Aridibaculum aurantiacum: one gene and its partner. The protein of the gene in region 1 interacts with the protein of each later gene in a pairwise test. Links are inferred from orthologs where the notes say so. Each region holds a gene or a part of one and is shown in the gene's direction. Other genes may lie near its edges.

Evidence for each region.
Region 2: the proteins of tpiA (region 1) and pepT interact in binary tests that used the Escherichia coli proteins (3 or more experiments, as listed by UniProt). The link is inferred for Aridibaculum aurantiacum from one-to-one orthologs.

Annotation. Positions count from the first base shown.
Region 1 is NZ_JAFEWC010000001.1:2,615,877-2,619,165, reverse strand. The notes cover bases 309-3,261. They hold tpiA (triose-phosphate isomerase), read left to right. Parts: upstream 309-1,380; coding sequence 1,381-2,142; downstream 2,143-3,261. Other genes in these bases: J4N22_RS10960 (DUF4382 domain-containing protein), read left to right, coding at 2,725-3,249; J4N22_RS10965 (glycine zipper domain-containing protein), read right to left, coding at 2,196-2,507; J4N22_RS10975 (DUF4177 domain-containing protein), read left to right, coding at 1,151-1,351; J4N22_RS10980 (putative sugar nucleotidyl transferase), read left to right, coding at 309-1,164. Outside these bases: more of J4N22_RS10980, read left to right, coding at 1-308. UniProt on the Escherichia coli protein: Involved in the gluconeogenesis. Catalyzes stereospecifically the conversion of dihydroxyacetone phosphate (DHAP) to D-glyceraldehyde-3-phosphate (G3P).
Region 2 is NZ_JAFEWC010000001.1:1,322,593-1,325,729, forward strand. What follows is about bases 4-2,804. They hold pepT (peptidase T), read left to right. Parts: upstream 4-680; coding sequence 681-1,928; downstream 1,929-2,804. Other genes in these bases: J4N22_RS05415 (CPBP family intramembrane glutamic endopeptidase), read right to left, coding at 4-624; J4N22_RS05425 (hypothetical protein), read right to left, coding at 1,941-2,516; J4N22_RS05430 (amidohydrolase family protein), read right to left, coding at 2,556-2,804. In the rest of the region: more of J4N22_RS05415, read right to left, coding at 1-3; more of J4N22_RS05430, read right to left, coding at 2,805-3,137. UniProt on the Escherichia coli protein: Cleaves the N-terminal amino acid of tripeptides.

The DNA of each region.
Region 1 (3,289 bases):
ACAGCTAACCGCTCGAAGCTATACCCGCTTACGCTTACAAGGGCAGTAGCTTCTTTGCGAACAGGTATTCTTACAATAAAAGAGTTATGGGAGCATTATACAAAAGCTCATGTTTTTGTGTATACACCTGCGTACCTGTCTCCGCTGTATGATGAGATACCTTTAGGTGATACACTGTTCATCGATGGAAGCATTTTACCAGATAAACAATTTGTTCAAACAGTAAAGTCTTTGGCAATTGGTGAAGCATTAACTGATGATATAGGGCTTGTTGCCGGAAGAGTTGAGTTAGATGCTGTGCCTGCTTTTGGTGATCCACCGCAGCAGCTGTTTTCTATACATCGTACAATAGATGCACCTCCACGACTTAATTCACCATCTCAATTATTTCAGAACAATGAAAGCATGATCCGTGCTCATTTTGAAATTATCTGCAAAGGAAGGATAACAGTGCCTGTACCTGAAACGGTACAGGTTATTAAGCCTGCCAATGTTTTCATAGAAGAGGGCGCACAACTTGATTTTTGCACTCTAAATGCAAGTGCCGGACCTATCTACATTGGGAAGGATGCATTGATCATGGAAGGATCTAACATACGTGGTCCTTTTGCTATGGGTGAAGGTGCTGTTTTGAAAATGGGTAGCAAGATCTATGGTGGTACGACATTAGGTCCATACTGTGTTGGTGGCGGCGAAATAAAGAATAGCATTTTGATGGGCTATAGCAATAAAGCGCATGATGGCTACTTGGGCGATAGTGTAATAGGCGAGTGGTGTAATTTAGGAGCAGGCACCAGCAACAGTAATATTAAGAATACAGCTACAGAAGTGAAGGTTTGGGATTATCACACACTGAGTTATATTCCTTCAGGTTTGAAATGTGGATTGATAATGGGAGACTACTCGCGAACAGCAATTAATACTTCCATCAATACAGGAACTGTTATAGGCGTATGCTGCAATGTATTTGGTGAAGGATTAACACCCAAACTAGTTCCTGATTTTTCCTGGGGTACCAAAGGGCTTAGCAGGTACGAATTTGATAAAGCTGTACAGGATATAATGAACTGGAAGCGAATGAAGAATAAAAGTTTATGTGAAGCCAAAGTGAAGGTTCTCAAACATATCTTTGAACATAACAACCTTCCCCATGAAAAGATTTGAATATAAACTACTGGATGTCCCAACCAAGTTCTCGTGGAGTGGGGGCAAAATCAACTTACAAGAACTAACCTCCAAGCTTAACCAACTTGGTGCACAGGGATGGGAGGTGGTTAATACTACCGATACTAATATGACGCATGGTGCTACTCGTGGGCTTGTGATCATACTGAAGAAGGAATTAAGCTAAGTGATCAATTAATAAATCAATTATTAGATATGCGTAAACAAATTGCTGCCGCCAATTGGAAAATGAATCTTACTTACCAGGAAGCTGAAACCTTGCTTCACCAGGTAGTAAAAAATATACCTAAGCTAGAAGACCAACAACATGTGGTTTTTGCTGTACCTGCTCCATATCTTGATCTTGCACAAGATGAGATTGCACCTAAATACCAGGTGTATACAGCAGCACAGAATGTTTACACTAAAAAGTCAGGTGCATATACGGGTGAAATATCCGTTATTATGCTTAATAGCCTTGGTGTGGATCATGCTATTATAGGTCATAGCGAAAGACGAGAGTATTTCAATGAAAGCAATGAAATGCTTGCTGAAAAAGTACAGGTGTGTTTAGAAAATAATATTACTCCAATATTTTGTTGTGGTGAAGCACTGCAGGTAAGAGAAGAAAATAAGCAGAATGAGTATGTAGCAAAACAATTGGAAGAAAGCTTATTCAGGTTGCCTGCAGATCAGCTACAGAAGGTGGTAATAGCTTATGAGCCAATTTGGGCTATAGGCACAGGTAAAACTGCTACAAGCGAACAAGCACAGGAAATGCATGCTCATATTCGTAATCACATTGCCAAAACTTATGGATTAAATGTGGCCAACGAAATTTCAATCCTTTATGGAGGTAGTGTAAAAGGAGCTAATGCAAAAGAGATCTTCGGCCAGCCTGATGTAGATGGTGGCTTGGTTGGCGGTGCATCATTAAATGCAGAAGAATTCCTGCAAATAATAAAAGCATTGAAATAATTTTGTTTTGGATTTAAATTAATAAAGCCCGGACACCCGGGCTTTATTTTTAATTATTCTCTTGTTGTTACTTTAGTTTTAGTTATTCTTTTTCTTCCTGGTTGCTTTTTGTCTTTACTGCGACCAATCAGGTAGCCTGCTCCTGCACCTACAGCGCCGCCAACTAATGCACCTTTGCTATCATTCTTACTTATTGCTACACCTGTAGCTGCGCCTGCTGCACCACCTATAGCGGCACCCTTAGCTTTATTACTCCATCCTTTTCTTGTCTTTGTTTTTACTTCCCTTTGTTGTGCGTTCACATCTTCTATACTAAATGTGCTAATTGCAAAACCAAGTCCTAAAAGAAACAGATACTTTTTCATAGCTACTATATTTTAAATGAGTTTATTCAGCTGGGATACGTTCAGCTTTGAATGAGCAGGGTTCTAAAACTATGCCACTACGGTAGGAGTTGAATTTATAACAAGCATTGTATTAGCAGCAAAAAAATATAAGTAAACATTAAACCTAGTGGATTAAACCTTGTCCTATAGTGGCTGCATGTAGCTTTTAAAATCCATTAATCAAAAAAATCATCTTATGAAACACTTGTCAATTTTTGCAGTTATTCTTTGTTGCCTGGTTATTGTTTTTGCATGTAATAAATCATCTGAAAATCCTTCTTCCTCATCTTCTTCAAATGTTCAGATCAGGATGACGGATGCTCCGTTCGATGCAGAAGAGGTAAATATTGATCTACGGCAAGTTAGGATCAAATACAAAGGAGATAACAGCTGGGATACTTTACAAACTAATGCTGGGGTGTATAACCTGTTGCAATTTCAGAATGGCTTAGATACATTAATAGCTAGCGGTAATATACCTACAACCAGCACCATTAAGGAAGTAAGGTTTGTACTTGGTCCTGATAATACCATTAAAATAGATAATGTAGTTTATCCGCTTACCATTCCCAATGGTTCTGAAGACGGTTTAAAGATTAGAGTGAACAAAAAGACTTCAAGATCTATAGAAGATATACTGATTGATTTTGATGCAAATTTATCCATACATAGAACTGGAAGCGGACAATATATCCTAAAGCCGGTTCTGAAATTGAAGTAGAAATCCAATGTCCGAAGAATGCTTGAAAAACCTTTTTTAA
Region 2 (3,137 bases), 1.3 Mb from region 1 along the record:
GTGCAACATGATAGCAAAGGCTAAGTTTCGCGTAAAAATGAAGTTGATACCAAGTAGTACACCTGCGAGAAAAACATTTACAATAGGTAATATACCTGCATTGGGATTGGAAGCATGCACAACTGCAAATAACACAGCAGATATAATCAGTGCAGTGTATTTATTTGCACTTTCCATCAGGTTGTAAAGAATATAACCCCTGAACACAATTTCTTCGCTAAAGGAAACCATCAACATTAGTCCCAACTGGATGAATAAACCAGTGAAGTCTGTACCCACACCGGTATAAACCAATTGATGTGTTACAAGTAAAACGATGGTGCCTATGGCCAATAGCGTGGTGGATGTGAATAATCCCATTGCACCATCTTCTTTATGTTTTTTCCATTCTAATCCCAAAGTAGATAGAGGCTGACGGTCTATATGTTTTTTAGCCAAAACGGTAAGACCTATGAAAGAAGCGGCAACTAAAATATAGGAGATAAAGAACTTGGTATCGTTATCTTCTATTAGCGTGCTTATATATTCAGATGCAAGAAAGCTTACGGAAAAAGCTACCAGCATCAACAAGATGAAGTAGATTATAACGCGTAACCATCCTTGTTTTATAAGTGGAGCCTGCATAATGGTAGATGAATAAGTGTAGGTGTTATAGATTAATTTGCCCCAAAATAAATGATATGTTACAGTCGTACAATTTTACATGTTCCGAAAGGTTCATGCGCTATGTACAGGTAGATACGCAAAGCGATCCGCAGAACATGGATACTCCTTCTTCTGAAAAGCAAAAGGATCTTTCGAAACTGTTAGCCGAAGAATTGCAGGCCATGGGTATAGCCGATGCGCATACTGATGAATATGGTTATGTATATGCTACCATTCCTTCTAACACTGATAAAGATGTTCCTGTGATTTGTTTTTGTAGCCATGTAGATACAGCACCCGATTGTAGCGGAACAGGTGTCAAACCTATTCTTCATAATAATTATAATGGAGAAGATATAGTACTGCCTGCTGATACAACACAGGTTTTGTCTGCCAATGAATTTACTTACCTGAAGGGGCATATAGGACATGATATTATAACTGCAAGTGGCGATACTTTATTGGGTGCTGATGATAAAGCAGGAGTTGCCGAGATCATGGACATGGCCAATTATCTGGTTACACATCCTGAAGTAAAGCATGGCACCATCAAGATATTATTTACACCTGATGAAGAAGTAGGACGTGGAACAGTAAAGCTGGATATGCAAAAGCTGGGTGCAGATTTCGGATATACTCTAGATGGTGGAGAAGAGGGTACACTGGAAGATGAAACTTTTAGTGCTGATGGTGCTGTCATCACTGTACATGGTGTAAGTGCACACCCGGGTTATGCAAAAGGTTACCTGGTTAATGCTTTGAAGATAGCAGGAGAAATTTTAGCATCCTTACCTGCAAAAGAATTCAGCCCTGAAACAACAGAAGGTCGTGAAGGTTTTGTGCACCCTGTTCGCATGGAAGGTCTTGCAGAAAAGGCAACCATAGAATTTATAGTAAGAGATTTTACAAGAGAAGGGTTGAAGGCAAATGCAGAGCGATTGCAAACAATTGCTGAGCAGGTGTTGCAGCGTCATCCAAAAGCAAGGATGGAGTTTAAAGTAACAGAGCAGTACCGAAATATGAAAGAGGTACTTGACCAACATCCACAAGTGGTGGCACATGCAGAAGAAGCATATAGAAGAACAGGGCTAACGGTGCGCAAGCAAAGTATACGCGGTGGCACCGATGGTAGTAAGTTGAGCTTTATGGGGCTTCCTTGTCCGAACTTGTTTACAGGTATGCAAGGCATTCACAGCAAGAAAGAATGGATAGGTGTAAAGGATATGCAGAAGGCAGTAGAGGTACTGGTAAACCTGGTGCAGGTATGGGAGGAAAGGTCTTAAAGTAAAATGTAGTTACTGGTTGTTTTGATCAGGAGGTGACTGAAGGTACTTGCTGTGTATGTACTTTAGAGTTCTGCGTACCAACATAAAACTTGTATAGCCGACCAGGCAACCAGTAACTGCTCCTATAATACCGCCTGCTACAGTGATGGTTGAACTTGATACTTGCAGATCGAGCATTAATGTAAAGAGGCCAAACAGGAAGATGCCTGCTATAGAACCGAATATAGTTCCGCCCGTAAGGAACAAGGTTTTGAAGCCACTGGTAAACGACTTGTTGTACAAACCAACCAAGGCAGAAGTAGAGATCACACCAATACTTACAAAGCCAATTATCAAAGCAACGAGTACAATAAAAACGAGCAGTCCTAACAGAAAGAAACCAGCCATAAAACAAATAGCTGCAGTCCCGAACAATAGCAGGAAGATATTGAATTCGTCATCTGGCTTATAGCCACCTGCATCCAATGCAAGTTGAGTAGTGTCGTAAACATCTAGTTTTTGTACTGCAGTGTCATTACCAAAACTTGTAAGCGCTATACAAGTAATAACGATCAACAGGAGAAGCTTAAGCAGTTTGATGTGCATTGGTTGTTGTTTATAAGCATTGGTAAAGCTGCTATCCTCTTATTGAATGGCCAGCCAATCCTTCGCATTCTTAAAGAGCAGCATCTCTTTTACCCCCGGTTCCAAAGTCATTTCTTCTATCAACTTTCCAGGGTGATGTTCACCAAGAGGAAAAGGATAGTCGCTGCCAAGGCATATTTTGTTATTGCCCATTACATCCAGCAGGTAATGCATTGTTTTAGGATCGTGCACCAGGCTATCAACCCAAAAGTGATCAAGATAGTTGCGTGGAGAAACAGGGTTGTCAACAGCAACAAGATCTGGTCTTACATCGAAGCCATGTTCTATTCTGCCTAGCGTATAGGGGAATGAACCGCCGCCATGTGCAAAGGCAACGCGCAGTTTTGGAAACTTCTCAAACACACCACCAAAGATCATAGAACATATAGCTCTTGTAGTTTCGGCTGGCATACCAACCAGCCATGGCAGCCAGTACTTTTGCATCTGCTCTTCGCCTATCATTTCCCATGGGTGAACAAACAGCGCACAGCCTAGTTTTTCTGCAGCTTCATAGAAAGGAAAGAATGATGGATCACTCAGGTTCTTGCCGTTTATGTTGGAACCGATCTCAAGACCCGGCAT